3 regions of the Caproiciproducens sp. LBM24188 genome follow, and region 3 is predicted to be linked to each of the others. Evidence: predicted binding sites of a transcription regulator. Region 3 holds the regulator's gene; each other region holds the start of a gene.

Evidence for each region. The regulator Rex, encoded in region 3, represses fermentation and respiration genes when NADH is low (regulators of the CRP and FNR family bind a similar motif). The targets are predictions, from matches to a motif close to ATTGTTAANNNNTTAACAAT.
Region 1: ACSVDI_RS10200 (glycerol dehydrogenase) is a predicted target of Rex. The motif match lies at 2,784-2,803, and genes of this name have one in related genera.
Region 2: ACSVDI_RS08870 (acetyl-CoA C-acetyltransferase) is a predicted target of Rex. The motif match lies at 2,365-2,384, and genes of this name have one in related genera.

The regions. Positions count from the first base shown of each region.
Region 1 is NZ_CP196862.1:2,141,619-2,147,519, forward strand. Features, by position in the region: gene ACSVDI_RS10185 (HAD-IIB family hydrolase) at 1-683, shown strand, start outside; gene ACSVDI_RS10190 (sugar phosphate isomerase/epimerase family protein) at 774-1,580, opposite strand; gene ACSVDI_RS10195 (hypothetical protein) at 1,847-2,497, opposite strand; gene ACSVDI_RS10200 (glycerol dehydrogenase) at 2,851-3,942, shown strand; gene ACSVDI_RS10205 (DMT family transporter) at 4,025-4,984, opposite strand; gene ACSVDI_RS10210 (ferritin-like domain-containing protein) at 5,135-5,665, shown strand.
Region 2 is NZ_CP196862.1:1,871,995-1,877,895, reverse strand. Features, by position in the region: gene ACSVDI_RS08880 (threonine aldolase family protein) at 1-800, shown strand, start outside; gene ACSVDI_RS08875 (GNAT family N-acetyltransferase) at 819-2,237, shown strand; gene ACSVDI_RS08870 (acetyl-CoA C-acetyltransferase) at 2,512-3,696, shown strand; gene ACSVDI_RS08865 (enoyl-CoA hydratase-related protein) at 3,850-4,626, shown strand; gene ACSVDI_RS08860 (3-hydroxyacyl-CoA dehydrogenase NAD-binding domain-containing protein) at 4,719-5,558, shown strand; gene ACSVDI_RS08855 (acyl-CoA dehydrogenase) at 5,595-5,901, shown strand, end outside.
Region 3 is NZ_CP196862.1:1,564,781-1,570,681, reverse strand. Features, by position in the region: gene ACSVDI_RS07425 (V-type ATP synthase subunit A) at 1-1,196, shown strand, start outside; gene ACSVDI_RS07420 (V-type ATP synthase subunit B) at 1,302-2,762, shown strand; gene ACSVDI_RS07415 (V-type ATP synthase subunit D) at 2,794-3,417, shown strand; gene ACSVDI_RS07410 (redox-sensing transcriptional repressor Rex) at 3,523-4,167, opposite strand; gene ACSVDI_RS07405 (NADP-dependent isocitrate dehydrogenase) at 4,198-5,406, opposite strand; gene ACSVDI_RS07400 (aconitate hydratase) at 5,499-5,901, opposite strand, start outside.

The sequences.
Region 1 (5,901 bases), 580 kb from region 3:
TGAAAGGGATACGGCTCAATCTTCCGATTATCGTGCTGAACGGTGCGGCCCTGTTTGACCTGAACACCAATTCCTATCTTTACAGCAAAACAATCCCTTACCCGGCCGCCAAGGAAATTTTGAGCGTGTTTGAAAAACACGGTCTGAACTGTTTTGTTCATACGATTATCAATGACGTTCTGCACATTTATTACAGTGATTTTACAAATCCGGCGGAAGAAAAGCTGTACCATTCCAGTAAAATGCATCCGCTGAAATGTTATGTATACAGTCCGCTTCCGCAGGAGCGGGACGTGGTATTTTTCCGTGCGGTAGACACGCTCGATATGGTGAAACAGCTGCATTTGGAAGTCTTGCAGTTGGAGTGCGGCAGTCAGATTAATGCAGACTATTATCCGGACGAATCCAACGAAGGATATTACTTTTTGGAAATTTACAGCGCGCAGGCTTCCAAAGAAAACGCCGTGTTCGAGCTGAAAAAGCGGCTTTCCGCCGACCGTGTGGCCGCGTTTGGGGATGACCGGAGCGACCGGTTTATGATTTGCGACGCGGATTACGGCTATGCGGTGGAAAATGCTTGTGCCGAACTGAAAGAATATGCGCCGAATATCATTGGCGACCGGGACAGCAACGCGGTCGTGAGAAAGATGGAAAAATTGTTCCATTCCAGAAGACTGATATGACTCAGCACAATAACACCCCGTGTGTTTTCCGGCACGACAAACACACGGGGTGTATTATATGAAAAGATGGAACGGATGCCGTTCCCTTTTTTATGTGTAATTTCTGCAGAGCTCGTCAAAACGCTGCATTGAGCAAAGCGCGGCTTCTTTGGGGCGCACCTCAAAATTCAGATAGATGTGCTCATGAAGAATCAGCCTCAGAAAGCGCGTAAAATCTATGTTCCCCTCCCCAATAACTTGATGTCGGCCATTCTCGTTGATATCATGCAGATGAGCCTCACGAATGCAGTCTTTGTGGGCGGAAAAGAATTGACAGACCTCCTCCCGCAGGGTAAGATCCTGGTTGAACAGCTTCGGAATATCAACGGTGAGATAGACCGGCTTTTCGGCCATGAGTTCCTCCATACAACTCATGACAAACGGGCTAAAACCGTCGTTTTCCACACATACCAGAACGTCGCCGCTCATGTCGGCAATCTGGCTCAGATTTTTAATCAGAATCTCTTTGTAATAATCGCCGTACTTTGTAAGATACTCGTTTGATTCGCTGTTTGCCAGTTTGAACTCCGGGCAAAGTCCGGTATGCAGGGTGATATGCCGTGCGTGCAGCAGCTTTGCCTTGTGTAAAATCACCTTGTACTGCTCCAAGATGCCCGACCGGATGGCCGGATAGTCGGAAAAAAGACTGACATTGTCGCACGGACCATGAAAAGTAATTTCCACGTTTTGATTGCGCGCGTGGGAAGCGATTGATATCAGTTCGTCGTCCGGAATATGGTCCAGAAAGTGATTCGGCACACCCAAATCGTACTGAACAAAATCAAAACCGCTGACGGCGGCAAAATCAATCGCCTGAATCAGGTTTTCCTCATATACGGAATGATAGCCTTTCTTCATGCCAACCCCTCCGTTACTGAATAATAAAATCATATATATTAATTATATTTCACTTTTTACAAAAAATATATACTTTTATCCCGTCGAATACAAAACATTTCCGTAAAAAGTGACCGAAACTGGAAAGGATGGCTTTCCATGCGAACAGCTGAACCGGTTACGGTAACAGAAATCGGTTTTTTCAGTGTTAAAGTAAAACGGCCCATAAGACCCGATGGTTATGCTGACGATACCATTGTGAATTCCCACTCATCGGTTAATCCATCTTATTTCAAATTATAAGACTTTAAAAGTACGTCAACGTCTTTTCCCGATTCGTCCTTCCAAGTTGTTAATGTCCAACCATCAATTTTCTGTACATTAACGCCAACCTCCCGCAGCGGTTTGGCTTCGATGACAAATGCCAGATCTTTGTCGTTGTTTTGGAAGTCCTTGGCGAACTCAAATATCCCACCGTTTAGCGCAATGCCGTAGCGGTCCAGTTCCTGATGGTAAGTGAGTGCCTTCCGTTCTGCAGTAACGCTTTCGAAAAACGCCTGCGTGGGGGTGGTTTTGACCCCGGTTCCCTTACCGAAGTCGGTTACAAGGTACAAACTGGCATCATCCGATTGATAGCCCTGGCCAAGCTTCGTTACATCCAGCCCGGCCTTTACAAATGGCTGAAGCGGTGTCGAAATCAGCACATCTTCCTCGGAAGCGGAGTAATCCCTGCTGATTTTCAAAAGAGTTTCCTTATCAACGGTCAGCACATAGTAGTTATCCTGTGCTTCCGTTACCGTTATGAGGGAAGGATATGCGCTCAGAAGATTGGAAAACGATTCTTGGCTGTTTTTCAGCACCGTGTCGGTGGATGCACACCCCGCAAGCAAAACGCCCGAAATGAAAACAGCCAGAACCTCGGCTGTTATTTTTCTCATGATTCACTCTCCCTGCCTATTTCACTTTGAAATAACGAAGCCAAAACGCATTGAACCCACAAAAATGGAACGGAGCGCCAAGGCCATTGTCCATACTTCGTTAGTATTTCTGTTTTCTCTCCGTTCTATCGATAAACTGCGCCGGGCTTTTTGCAGGAGATTACGCAACACAGCTGTTCGGCTGTTTGGGAAGTGTTTTCGCGCCGGATGATTGCGAAACTTCGTTCCTTGAATGGAAAATAATTCCACAAATAAATTCGATGTGAAATTCATATATTGAAAAAAGATTGTTAAAGTTTTGATTATAATAGTACTTGTTAAAAAAATAATTATTACGACTGGAGAGATACCATTTGTTAAAACTGATGCGGGCGCCTTCTAAATACGTTCAGGGCCCAGATGCTCTGCTGGAACTGTACGATCAGGTCAAAGACCTGGGCAAATCCTTCCTGTTTGTCTGCAGCAAAAGCGGGTACAAAGCTGCACAGCCTAAAATTGAAAAGAGCTTTGCTGGGAAAGATGCCAAAATTCTTTTTGAAATTTTCGGCGGAATCAGCTCTACCGGGGAAATCGCAAGAATGCAGAAAATCGCTGCAGAAAATAATATCGACGTAATCTGCGCCATCGGCGGCGGCAGCGCCATTGATACCGCAAAAGCGGCAGCCTTCTACTCCCACCTGCCGGTTGTGATTATTCCGACCGTTTGCGCAACCGACGCGCCCTGCACCGGCCTTTCCGTAATTTACAATGACGATGGAACTTTCTCGAACTACATTTTTTACCCAAAAAATCCAGACGCCGTCATCGTGGACACCTCCATTATAGTAAAGGCACCGGTCCGCTTCCTTGTTGCGGGCATGGGCGATGCGCTGGGTACATATTTTGAAGCCAGAATGTGCGAAAAAACCAATTCGCCAAGCCTGGAAAACGGCGGCATTACCAAGTCTGCCATGGCCCTGTGCGAGCTTTGCTACAACACGCTCCTAGCGGACGGATACAAGGCCAAAAAGTCCGCTGAGCTTGGCGTTTTGACTCCTTCCGTAGAAGCTATTATTGAAGCAAATACTTACCTGAGCGGCGTTGGCGCGGACAACGGCGGACTTGCCACTTCTCACTCCGTTTACAACGGATTTACTGCTCTGGAAGAATGCGAAAAAACCATGCACGGTGAACTGGTAGCATTCGGAACGATTGCCCAGCTGATTCTGGAAGATGCACCGATGGAAGAAATTGAAGAAGTCATGGATTTCTGCGTATCGGTCGGCCTGCCTGTTACCCTGCGCGAAGTTGGCGTAACCGATTCCTCCAGAGTGATGATTGCGGCTGAAAAAGCCTGCGCACCGGGTGAATCCATTCATAACATGCTCGGCGACGTAACGCCGGAGCAGCTTTATAACGCAATCCTTGCCGCAGACGCACTCGGCAAAGAGTTCCTCGGCGAATAAAACATCCAATTTTCACGGTTCACAGAGAAAAGCACGCCGCGCCTTCTACGAAAGAAGGCGCGGCGTGCTTCTTTATTGCCGTTTATTTGGCGGCATCCTCTTTTACTTCAGCTCTTCGTCCGGATTTGCGGCTTATTTTCTGCCCAATTCCCCACGAAAAGGGATTCTGCGAAATTACCAGCCCAATCAGGGTTAGCGCAGTTCCGCCAACAATCAGCGCAGTAATCTGTTCCTGTAAAAAAATCGCCGACGCGATAATCGTAATCACCGGACCAAGGTAGGTATAAATACTCGTTTTTACAGCCCCCAGGGACTTTACGGCCAGATTCCATGTTACAAAGCAAATTGCCGAAGCGCAAAGCCCCAGATACAGAACATTCAGCAAATTGGTTGTTTCCAAAAGGCGGGCAAAGCGCGCTGCATCCCACTGAACCTGAAAAATCTTCATCGTCGGTATCATCAAAATCACACCGTACAAAAAGATTCTTCGGGTAGTCTGAATGGTATTGTATTCAAACCAGCTGATTTTCTTCACCAAAACGGAATACAGCGCCCAAACCATGGCCGCCAATATAGTCAGGATATCGCCCAGAGGATTTAATTTCATTTCCCGGCCGTTCAGGCTGATCAGCACAATTCCTGCCATGGCAATCACAAAGCCAAAAAAAAAGCGAGCGTTTAATTTCTCTTTATTAAAGAAGTAGGAAAATATGGCGGTAAAAAATGGAATCACGGAAATAATTACTCCGACATCGGAGGCAGTGGAATATGTTAACGCGATATTCTCGAGCAAAAAATAAAGAACCGTTCCGAGAAGACCGGCCGCGGCAAAATACCATTCGTGCTTTCGGTTAGTTACCTTAAGCCGGTGCGGATATGCAATCGACAGTGCAATCAAGGCAATGAAAAAGCGGATAAACAGGACTTCGACCGGTGAAAAATCCCTCAGCAGAATCTTCGTTGAAATAAACGTGGTACCCCAAATAGTAACGGTAAACAAAGCCAACAGATGGCCGGCAGCAATATCCTTTTTCGTAGTAATTCTCCTAAATCATTTATTTTAATTTTCATTATAACTGATTTTGCAGCCGACCGTCAACACAGAATAATCCGGCCGTGTCCTTTCGGTGTCTTGAATAAACGCATCGATTTTTTCATATATGTAATTATCCGAAATATGGGAGGATTTTACATGACGCCAACCAGCAACAAGGTGATTTACCGCGGGTACTCGGATTCTTCTCCCTACCCGCCGATCAAGGTTCAGGCCCCAAACCGGGATTATGCAGATCTGCTGATGGATGATCTTGCCGGGCCAAGTGGTGAATTTACGGCCATGAGTCTGTACTTTTACCAGCATTCCGTGGCAGACAAACAATTCGGGGATTACAGCATAATGACAATGCGAATTGCAATAGCCGAGCTGCACCATATGGACATTCTCTCTTCCGTAATCCGCGAACTGGGTGGAAACCCGGTGTTCCAGAGCAGTACACGGTCAAATGCGCGCTATTGGAGCGCGAAAAACGTTGTTTACAGCAGTGATCTATACAAAAGTCTGCGCATCGCCCTGGATGGCGAAACGAACGCCATTGAAACATATGGAAGGCACATTCAAATGATTGACGACCCATACCTGAAAAATATTCTGGAACGAATCGTAGTCGATGAACGGCTGCACAGAAGCTACATCTATCATATGATAGAAGAATATTGCAGATAAATGTTTTTCTTTGTTTCCTTGCATCCCCGCCGGTACACATACCGACGAGGATGCTTTTTGCTTGCGAACCACTCTTATTATGCCTTATGAATCTAGCTGCCGGAACGCAGGAATCATGAACATCGTTTTCAGATATTCTTTATAGAATCGACACACCTGATTTGTATACTAAAAATATCAAATCAAGTGATCGAAGCTTCCATCGCTTTTCTTACTGCAAATACCCGCTCGGACTA
Region 2 (5,901 bases), 310 kb from region 3:
AAGCGGCCATTGCGGCCGAAACCGGTCATATCAACACGCACGAAACCGGCGCCGTAGAGGCAACGGGACACAAAATTTTAACTTGTACTGCACAAGACGGAAAATTGACCGCGCATGACGTCGAGCGGATTGTGGCGCTTCACCCGGATGAGCACGTTGTAAAGCCGAAACTCGTATATATTTCCGATTCCACGGAAATCGGCACGATTTACTCCAAATCGGAGCTTTCCGATCTTCATCGCGTTTGCAAACAATATGATTTATATCTGTATCTGGATGGGGCTCGGCTGGGTTCGGCCTTGACTTCTTCTGAAAATGACCTGACCATGCAGGAAATTGCCGAGTGGACCGATGCGTTTTATATCGGCGGTACGAAAAACGGCGCACTGCTTGGGGAAGCGTTGGTTATCCGGAACCCCGCTCTGAAAGACGGTTTTCGCTACATTCTGAAGCAAAAGGGTGCTATGCTGGCAAAGGGAATGGTTCTTGGCGCTCAGTTTGAGCGGTTTTTTGAGGACGATCTTTACTTTGAACTAGCCGCTCATGCCAACAAAATGGCCCTTCGTCTGTATCAGGCAATCAAAGATGCCGGATTCCACTTTCTGTCGCCGTCGTTCACTAATCAGATTTTCCCGGTTCTTCCGAATCAACTGGTTGAGCAGCTGTCGGAACATTATGCATTTGAAATTTGGGACAGGCCAACCGAAGGGGAAACCGCGATCCGGCTTGTCACTTCCTGGGCTACACCGGAAGATGCGGTGGGCTGCTTTATTGATGATTTTAACAGGCTGACTCATTAATCAAGAGGAGACAGAGCAATGAAGAAAATCAATTTTTCTATTTTATGTGCGGGTAATATCGCCGAAACAATGGCTAAAACTGTTTCTCAGATGGAGGAAGTAACGTGTTACGCGATTGCTGCCCGCGACTTGGAACGGGCGCAGAAGCTCGCCGACAAATATGGGTTTCAAAAAGCCTACGGTTCTTATGAAGAACTGGCAAAAGATGAAAATGCGGGATTGATTTATATTGCTTCGCCGCATTCCCATCATTTTGAACACGCAAAGCTCTGTCTGGAAAACGGAAAGAATGTTCTGTGTGAGAAAGCATTTACGGCAAACGCCAGGCAGGCAGAGGAATTGTTCCGTGTTGCCGAAGAAAAGAAGCTTTTCATTACCGAGGCGGTATGGACCCGCTTTCAGCCGTTTGTGCCGAAAATCCGAGAAATCTTGGAAAGCGGTGTGATTGGGACACCGCTGACGATGACCGCAACCTTTGCGCAGGATCTGACCCATGTGCAGCGTTTAGTATCTCCGGAGCTTGCGGGCGGGGCTTTGTTGGATCTTGGCATTTATAACCTAACATTTGCTTCCCTGTTTTTCGGCAACGATATTAAAGACATCACCTCTACGGCAATAAAATCGGACCGTGGTGTGGATGCTCAGGACAGTATCACCCTTACTTACCGCGACGGCAAAATGGCGATTTTGCACTGTTCTTTTCTTTCCAAAGAGAAGAATCAGGGAATCATATATGGCCAAAAGGGTCGGATTGAAGTGGAGCCCTTCTGGCATCCGCAGGAAATCAAGGTTTTTCTCAACGACCAGACGGAGCCGATAGTCTACCGTGTGCCGTTTGATTTCACCGGCTATGAATACGAAGTCCGCGCAGCGGTAAAGGCAATCAACCGTGGAGCCAGCGAATGCCCCGAAATGCCGCACCAGGAAACCCTGCGTATTATGAAGATTATGGACGACCTGCGCGCAGACTGGGGCGTTCGGTATCCGTTTGAATTAAAGCCCAGCGAAAAGAAGAATGCGCAAATCCGTCTAGTGAACTCGATTTCAGTGGAAGATTATAACCGCCTTCGTGCAGCCGCCGGGTGGCGCGAAATTCCGCTGCATCAGGCACAAGCCGGTCTGCAGAACACGGCGTATCAGGTAGCCGCGCTGGATGGGGAAACCACAGTCGCAATGGCAAGAATTCTTTGGGACGGTGGCTATACTGCGTATTTGGCAGATGTCATCGTGCACCCGGATTATCAGGAACTTGGAATCGGCAAAAAGATGGTGGACAATATCATGGATTTTCTGTATTCCAAAATGGAGCATGGGGACAGCATATTGCTCAATTTGAGCGCGGCGAAAGGGAAAGAAGCGTTTTACCGCAAATTGGGGTTTAAGCGGCGCCCAAACCGGGAGTATGGAGCAGGAATGTCCTTATGGCTTGAAAAATAACAGATCAAAGGGGCGGAGTCACACGACTCCGCCCCTTTGATCTTGAAATGAACATATCACCTGCAAACCCGCTCCATTTTTGGATATTCTTCCAGAATTTAAAAAAAGATTCCTTATTATTTTTATGATTGCTAAAAATTTAACAAAACTTTTGAAATTCTATTGAAACTAATCTGAACTTGTGATATATTTAACATATGCTAATTTTTATCAATTTTTACTGAAATTACGGAAAAATTGCGAATCTTTTTGCAAGCAGAATGGAGGAAAATGTATGGCGAAGAAAATTGTTCTGGCAGGCGCGGTTCGTACCGCAATCGGTAAGATGGGTGGTTCTCTTTCCGGTGTGCCGGCTGTAACGCTTGGTTCTATTGTGATTAAAGAAGCCTTGAACCGTGCAAAAGTTGCACCGGATCAGGTGGATGAAGTTTTGATGGGGTGCGTGATTCAGGCTGGTCTTGGCCAGAATGTTGCACGTCAGGCTTCGATAAAAGCCGGTGTACCCGATACAGTTCCTGCACTTACGCTGAACAATGTCTGCGGTTCCGGCCTGAAAGCAGTCAACATGGCAGCTGCTCTGATTGAAGCGGGCGAAGCCGATATTATCGTTGCGGGCGGCATGGAAAATATGTCTGCGGCTCCGTATGCCTTGAATCAGGCTCGTTTCGGTTATCGTATGAACGATGGAAGATTAATCGACACCATGGTCAACGATGCACTGTGGGATGCTTTCAACAACTATCACATGGGCATTACCGCGGAAAATGTTGCGGAAAAATACGGCATTACCCGCCAGATGCAGGATGAGTTTGCTGCGCTTAGCCAGCAGAAATGCGAAAAAGCGCAGGCAGAAGGGAAATTCAAGGATGAGATTGTTCCCGTCCCGGTTAAAGTAAAGAAAGAGACTTTCTTATTCGATAAGGACGAAGGCCCGCGTGCCGGTGTAACTCCGGAAAGCATTGCAAAACTGAAACCCGCTTTCAAGCCGGACGGAACCGTAACCGCCGCAAATGCTTCCGGTATTAACGATGGCGCAGCTGCGATTGTGGTCATGAGCGAAGAAAAAGCAAAAGAACTGGGCGTAACTCCTATGGCAACCTGGATTGCCGGTCAGTCCGCCGGTGTGGATCCTGCCATTATGGGTGTTGGCCCCGCGTACAGCACAAAGAAGATTCTGGAAAAGACCGGTCTTACGCTCGACGACATCGACCTGATTGAAGCGAACGAAGCGTTTGCCGCTCAGTCCCTCGCGGTTGTAAAGCTGCTGAATCTGGATACCTCCAAGGTGAACGTTAACGGCGGCGCAATTGCACTGGGTCATCCGGTCGGCGCTTCCGGCTGCCGCATCCTGGTCACCCTGCTCCATGAAATGAAACGTAGAAATTCCAAATACGGCCTTGCTACGCTTTGTGTTGGCGGCGGTATGGGTGTTTCCGCCATTGTTAAAATGGGTGAATAAAACCTTATGAAAATCTGATTTTTCATCCGGATCGTTTGCACGCGGAAGAAAAATACAGCAGGAAGTTTTTCCCACCTGACCGGCGTTTCAACAAGAATCCGTCGTCTGGGCTGGGCGAAACTTCCGGTTCATAATGAAAGGAAGGCCTTACTCATGGAGTATGTTAAATACGAGAAAAAAGGGTTTGTCGGTATTCTTACCATAAACCGTGAAAAGGCGCTAAACGCGCTGAACAGTCAGGTTCTTACCGAACTGGAACAAACCGTTGATTCCATTTCTGTGGAAGACACCAGATGCCTGATTATTACCGGTGCCGGGGAAAAGTCCTTTGTTGCCGGCGCGGATATTTCCGAAATGAGCACGCTTTCCAAGGCGGAAGGCAAGGCCTTCGGCGAAAAGGGGAACGCGGTATTCCGCAAAATCGAGAAGCTACCGATTCCCGTGATTGCAGCAGTAAACGGATTTGCCCTTGGCGGCGGCTGCGAACTTTCCCTGAGCTGCGATATCCGCATCGCTTCGGAAAACGCGGTATTCGCCCAGCCGGAAACCGGCCTTGGCATTACCCCGGGCTTTGGCGGTACACAGCGCCTTGCCCGTACCATCGGAATCGGAAAAGCGAAGGAAATGATTTATACCTGCTCTAAAGTAAAAGCGGACGAAGCGCTTTCCCTTGGCTTGGTCAACGCGGTTTATCCTTCCGGTCAACTGATGGAAGAATGCCTGAAGTTGGCGGAAAAAATTGCGCGCAACGCCCCGATTGCCGTTCGTGCCGCGAAGAAGGCTATCAACGACGGAATGCAGGTGGACATTGATTCCGCAATTGCGATCGAGGCGGAACAGTTTGGTGGATGCTTTGAAACAGAAGACCAGAAGAACGCGATGACTGCGTTCTGCGAAAAGCGGAAACCGGAACCGTTTGTTAATAAGTAATTATAATATGGTGTAATAAATTCAGTTTACCACCCGGTTTAGGGTGGTAAACTGAATTGCAATTATAAAATAATTTTGTTAGGAGGATTCTCATGATTGTTGGTATTATTGGCGCGGGAACCATGGGCTCCGGTATTGCGCAGGCATTTGCACAAACAGAAGGCTACACAGTAAAGCTTTGCGATATTAACGAACAGTTTGCCGCAGGCGGAAAAGCCAAGATTGAAAAGGGCCTTTCCAAATTGGTGGCGAAGGGGAAGATGGAGCAGTCTGCGGCCGACAAAATTCTTTCCAAAATCACAACCGGTACAAAGGAAATTGTTTCTGACTGTGACCTGATTGTGGAAGCCGCTCTTGAAAATATGCAGGTGAAAAAAGACCTGTTCAAAGAGCTGCAGGGCATCTGCAAAAAAGATACCATTTTTGCGACCAACACTTCTTCTCTGTCTATTACAGAAATTTCCCAGGGCCTTGACCGCGCGGTGGTCGGTATGCATTTCTTTAACCCAGCTCCTGTTATGAAGTTGGTCGAAGTCATTGCCGGCATTACCACTCCTGTGGAAACCGTTGAAAAAATCAAGACGATTGCAACGGAAATCGGCAAAACTCCGGTTCAGGTCAACGAAGCGGCTGGATTTGTGGTCAATCGCATCCTGATTCCGATGATTAACGAAGCCATTGGCATTTATGCAGACGGCGTGGCTAGCGCAGAAGACATTGACACCGCCATGAAGCTCGGTGCAAACCATCCGATGGGACCGCTCGCACTGGGCGACCTGATTGGTCTTGACGTTTGTCTTGCCATTATGGAAGTGCTCCAGGCCGAAACCGGAGACAGCAAATACCGTCCTCATCCCCTGCTGAGAAAGATGGTCCGCGGAGGATTGTTAGGCAGAAAAACCGGCAAGGGATTTTTTGATTACACGAAATAATCCGAATCTGTGTGTAAATTAATTGGAGGAACGAGTATGGACTTCGAACTGAGCAAAGAACATTTAATGGCCCGCACTCTTTTCAGAGAGTTTGCGGAAAACGAGGTAAAGCCATTGGCACAGGAAGTGGACGAAACTGAACGCTTCCCGCAGGAAACGGTCGACAAAATGGCAAAACTCGGCTTTATGGGTATCCCCCTTGCGAAGGAATACGGCGGCCAGGGCTGTGACACCCTTACTTATATTATGTGTGTGGAGGAGCTTTCCAAGGTTTGCGCTACAACCGGTGTTATTGTTTCCGCACATACTTCCCTGGGCTCCGATCCGATTAAAAATTACGGTA
Region 3 (5,901 bases):
TGTGCCAGCGCTGGCCGATTCGTACGCCCCGTCCGGTCAGCGAACGTTTGCAGACGACCATTCCGCTGATTACCGGTCAGCGTATTATCGATACCCTCTTCCCCATTGCCAAAGGCGGTACAGCCGCCATTCCAGGCGGATTCGGTACCGGTAAAACTATGACGCAGCATCAGTTGGCAAAGTGGTGCGACGCAGATATTATTGTCTACGTTGGCTGCGGTGAACGCGGCAACGAAATGAGCCAGGTTCTGGACGAATTTGCCGAGCTGATCGACCCGAAATCCGGCCGGCCGATGACCGACCGCACTGTACTAATTGCCAATACGAGCAATATGCCTGTTGCCGCGCGTGAAGCTTCTATTTACACCGGTATTACGCTGGCGGAATATTACCGCGACATGGGTTACCACGTGGCCATCATGGCAGACTCCACTTCCCGCTGGGCGGAAGCGCTTCGCGAAATTTCCGGCCGTTTGGAAGAAATGCCCGCAGAAGAAGGCTTCCCGGCATATCTGCCGAGCCGCCTTTCCGAATTCTATGAACGCGCAGGTATGGTAAACAACCTGAACGGCAGCAATGGTTCCATCACCATCATCGGTGCCGTTTCCCCTGCCGGTTCCGACTTTTCCGAACCGGTTACCCAGAACACAAAGCGCTTTACCCGCTGCTTCTGGGCACTGGACAAGGCTCTGGCTTATGCCAGACATTACCCGGCCATTAACTGGACACAAAGCTACAGCGAATATTTTCTGGACCTTGACCCGTGGTTCACCAAGGAGCTTGGGGAAGATTTTATCAAATACCGCAAATCAATCAATCGTTTGCTGCAGGAAGAAAGCAAGCTGATGGAAATTGTAAAGCTGATTGGCTCCGATGTTCTGCCGGATGACCAAAAGCTGGTCATCGAAATCGCGCGTCTGATCCGTGTCGGTTTCCTCCAGCAGAATGCGTTCCATGCGGAGGATACCTTCGTTCCGCTTGAAAAGCAGAAGCTGATGATGAAGGTTATTCTTCACATGTACCGCAAGTCCAAACAGCTGATTGCTGCCAACGTACCGATTTCAAGCATTATGAATACCGGTCTGTTTGACAAGCTGGTAAAGATGAAATACGATATTCCGAACAACAAGCTGGAACTGTTTAACGATTATATTGCAGAGATCGATTCGGCCCTTGCGGGGATCATGTCTGCCTGAGTCCGTTTTCGGACAGAATACTGATTTTCCTTGAGATGTTCTTCGTTAAAGACCGTTTCAAGGAAGATCCGTGTAAATCAAATTAGTGAAGAAGGTGGTTACACCATGATTCTTGATTATATCGGCGTTAAAGAAATCAACGGTTCCCTAATCGTGCTGGACGATGTGGAACACGCCTCGTTTGAAGAGGTGGTCGACATTCGCATGGACGATGGAACCGTACGCCAGGGCAGAATTGTGGCAATGGATGGAAACCGCGTCGTGGTACAGGTGTTTCAGGGCACGCGCGGAATCTCTCTAAATAATACCCGCACAAGACTGATGGGTCATCCCATGGAAATGCCGCTGTCCCCCGAAATTCTTGGACGCGTGTTTAACGGCGCCGGAAAGCCGATTGACGGACTGGGCGACATTTTCCCGACAAAACGCGCCAACATTAACGGCACGCCAATCAACCCGGTTTCCAGAGTTTACCCGAGGGACTACATCAATACTGGTATTTCAACCATTGATACGTTGATGACCCTGATTCGCGGTCAGAAGCTGCCGATTTTCTCCGGTTCCGGTATGAAACACAACGAGCTCGCCGTTCAGATTGCCAGACAGGCAAAGATTCGCGATGCAAACGGCGACAACTTCGCTATTGTATTCGCCGCCATGGGCGTAAAGAACGACGTTGCGGAATACTTCCGCCGTTCGTTTGAGGAATCCGGCGTCCTGCAGCGCGTTGTAATGTTCCTGAACCTTTCCAATGACCCAATTATTGAACGAATTCTGACCCCGCGCTGCGCGCTGACCGTTGCAGAGTACCTTGCGTTTGAGCTTGACATGCATATTCTTGTCATCATGACGGATATGACCTCCTACGCGGAAGCACTTCGTGAATTCAGCTCTTCCAAGGGTGAAATTCCAGGAAGAAAAGGTTATCCGGGTTATTTATACTCTGACCTTGCTTCTTTGTACGAACGCGCGGGCATGGTAAAGGGAAAGAAAGGCTCTGTTACGCAGATTCCGATTCTGACCATGCCAAACGACGATGTTACACACCCGGTTCCAGACTTGACCGGTTATATCACAGAAGGCCAAATTGTGCTGGACCGCGCACTTGACAGCGCCGGAGTTTATCCGCCGGTTTCTGTGCTTCCTTCCCTGTCGCGTCTGATGAAAGACGGCATTGGCGAAGGCTTTACCCGTGCAGACCACGCCGCTGTTTCCAACCAACTGTTTGCTTCTTACGCAAAGGTAATGGATGCCCGTTCGCTTGCCTCTGTTATCGGTGAAGAGGAACTCTCCCCAACGGATAAGAAATATATTGAGTTCGGCAAACGGTTTGAGGCGCGGTTTGTCAACCAAGGCGCAAACGAGAACCGCTCCATTGACCAGAGCCTTGACCTTGGCTGGCAGCTGCTTGCCACCCTCCCCCGCGAGGAACTGGATCGTGTGGACAGCGAAACACTGGATCGGTATTATGAAAAGGCCAAACAGCAGCTGGAAAGCGGCGAAAAGTCCCAAAATAGCATAGACGCGGAACCGAACGAAAGCACCGAAAGTGATGAGCCGGTTTGATTCCGCTCCGTACCGGAGGAGGTGACCCGCCTTGGGTAATCAGATTGTACCAACCAAAGGCAATCTGCTAGCAACTAAAAAATCGCTTGCCCTGTCCCGCACAGGCTTTGAGCTGTTGGACCGCAAGCGCAATATCTTAATCCGGGAAATGATGGCACTGATCGGCCGGGCTGCAACCATACAGAACCAGATCGACGATACGTATGAGGAAGCTTATGCTGCGCTTCAAAAAGCCAATATCACGCTGGGAATCAGCGCGGAGCTTTCCCTTACGGTTCCGCTGGACAACAACCTGAACGTGGCCTACCGCAGCGTTATGGGCGTGGAAATTCCCATGGTGTCCCTGAAGGAATCCAAAATTCCGATTCCCTTTGGATTGAGGTCAACCAACATTGAGTTGGATAATGCATATAATAAATTTAACGATGTAAAACGCCTGACGGCGGAACTTGCCGAAGTAGAAAACAGTGTTTATCGTCTGGCCGACGCCATTAAAAAGACACAAAAACGCGCCAATGCTTTGCGCAACATCATGATTCCCCGCTTTGAGCAGACCGTGAAAATCATTACGGATGCTCTAGAAGAAAAGGATCGTGAAGAGTTCTCCCGTTTAAAGGTAATTAAACAACAGAAAAGCAATCAAAACAATTCTTAAGAACAAAACCCCGGCGCGTGTACCGGGGTTTTATTTTGTGAAATAATAAAAGAGAGCCGGTTCCGTTTTTTATGCGGAAACCGGCTCTTTTAGAATCAAAGACAGTCAAGAAGCATCTGGCGTATTAGAAATTTTATAGCAAAGTGTCATCAGGCTGTCGCTCAGATGCACATTTTCCACCAGTGCGTCCGGATATTTCATAATAATGTCGTAGTGACTGAAATTCCAGAAATTGCGCACACCGATATTATACAGACGTTCCACCAGTACGGCGGAAGCTTCTCTGGGAACGCACAGTACCGCCATCGAGGGCATATCGGCCTGACAAAACTCTTCCAAACTGGCAATATCCTGCACGGTAAGGCCGTTCACCGTTTTGCCGATTTTCTGCGGCGCGCTGTCGAAAATACCGATTAGATTGAAGCCATCATCTTCAAAAGACATATGCGAAGCGATCGCCTGCCCCAGGTTGCCGGCACCGAGCAGAATCGTTTTGTACCCGTTTGACAAGCCCAGGATATGGGCGATTTCTTCACAGAGCTGGTCCACCATATAACCGTAGCCCTGCTGGCCAAACCCGCCGAAACAGTTTAAATCTTGACGGATTTGCGATGCGGTAAGACCCAGTTTTGCCGAAAGCTCGGTGGATGAAATTCGAACCACGCCTTTGCTTCTCAGGTGTTTTAAAAAACGATAATACCGGGGCAGCCGCCGGATGACAGACATTGAAATATTCTCGCGTTTTGGCACAACGCATTACCTCCGTTTATCCTGCTTAAATTACAGTTTCAAAGCAAGCCTTTTCCCAATTTCCCGAAGAAACGTCTCCGTATCAACCGACTGCTTGTTGGGCAGTGTGGAAAGACTGGCAAGATCGCCGGTCATGACGCCGTCTTCAATGGTCTGCAGGGACGCTTCTTCCAGCATTTGTGCAAAACGCATCAATTCCGGCAGGGCATCAAGCTCTGCGCGCTTTTTCAGTGCGCCGGTCCATGCAAACAAAGTCGCCATCGAATTGGTAGACGTCTTTTCCCCTTTCAGGTGCTTGTAATAGTGGCGCTGCACGGTACCATGCGCCGCTTCATATTCGTACACCCCGTCGGGGGAAACCAGAACGCTGGTCATCATGGCCAGACTTCCGAACGCCGTCGCGACCATATCACTCATAACATCGCCGTCATAGTTTTTGCAGGCCCAAATGAAGCCGCCTTCCGAACGGACAACACGGGCCACAGCGTCGTCAATCAGAGTATAGAAGTAGGTAATTCCTGCTTTTTCAAAGGCCTCTTTGTAATCTTTGTCAAAAATCTCTTGAAAGATATCCTTAAAACGATGGTCGTATTTTTTGGATATCGTATCCTTGGTGGAGAACCAGACATCCTGTTTTGTGTCCAAAGCATAATTAAAGCACGATTTGGCAAAACTTTCAATACTTTTGTCGAGATTGTGCTGCCCCTGAATAATACCGGGAGTCTTAAAATCATGGATCAATGCGCGTTCTTCCGTTCCGTCGGGCCGGGTTACAAGAAGCTCCGCCTTAGAACCGGCCGGAACTGAGAGCTCCACATTGCGGTAAACATCACCATAAGCATGGCGGGCAATGGTAATCGGCTTCTTCCAGTTCGAAATATACGGGGAAATTCCCTTAACCAGAATCGGAGCGCGGAACACCGTACCGTCCAGAATTGCGCGGATGGTTCCATTCGGAGATTTCCACATCTCTTTCAGATTGTATTCCTTAACGCGCGCGGCGTTCGGGGTAATAGTGGCGCATTTGACCGCCACGCCGTATTTTTTCGTGGCATTCGCGGAATCCAAGGTCACCTGATCATTGGTTGCATCGCGGTTTTCCAAACCGAGGTCATAGTATTCCGTTTTCAGGTCGACATAAGGTGTAATCAGAATGTCTTTTATCATCTTCCAGATGACGCGGGTCATTTCATCCCCGTCCATCTCGACCAAGGGTGTTTTCATCTGAATTTTATCCATATTTTAATGACCATCCTTTCCCTGCGAACCGGAAGTCCCGCTGCACCCAGCGTGCGGAACTTCCCCGTCCAGCTGAAAAACTGCACAGGCAGTTAGTTTTGTTCTCTGGTATAATTCAACAGGCCGCCTGCCAAAACCATATTGCGCTGACGGTCGGTCAATACTGCTTTCACTTCAAATTCGGTGCCTTTTGTTTTGTTTTTCACAAGAATCTTTCCGTGGTTCTGAATGGCCTCACGGATATTCGGCAGTTCCAGTTCGTCCATCTGGTCGATGGTATCGTAATCGGCTTCGTTTTCGAAGACCAGCGGAAGAATTCCGGCGTTTGCCAGATTTGCGCAATGGATGCGGGCAAAGCTCTTCACAATCACCGCTTTAATGCCAAGATAGAGAGGAACCAGCGCGGCGTGTTCACGGGAAGAACCCTGGCCGTAATTAGCTCCGCCGATGATGATGCCTTTTCCGTTCTGACGGCAGCGCTCCGGAAATTCCTTA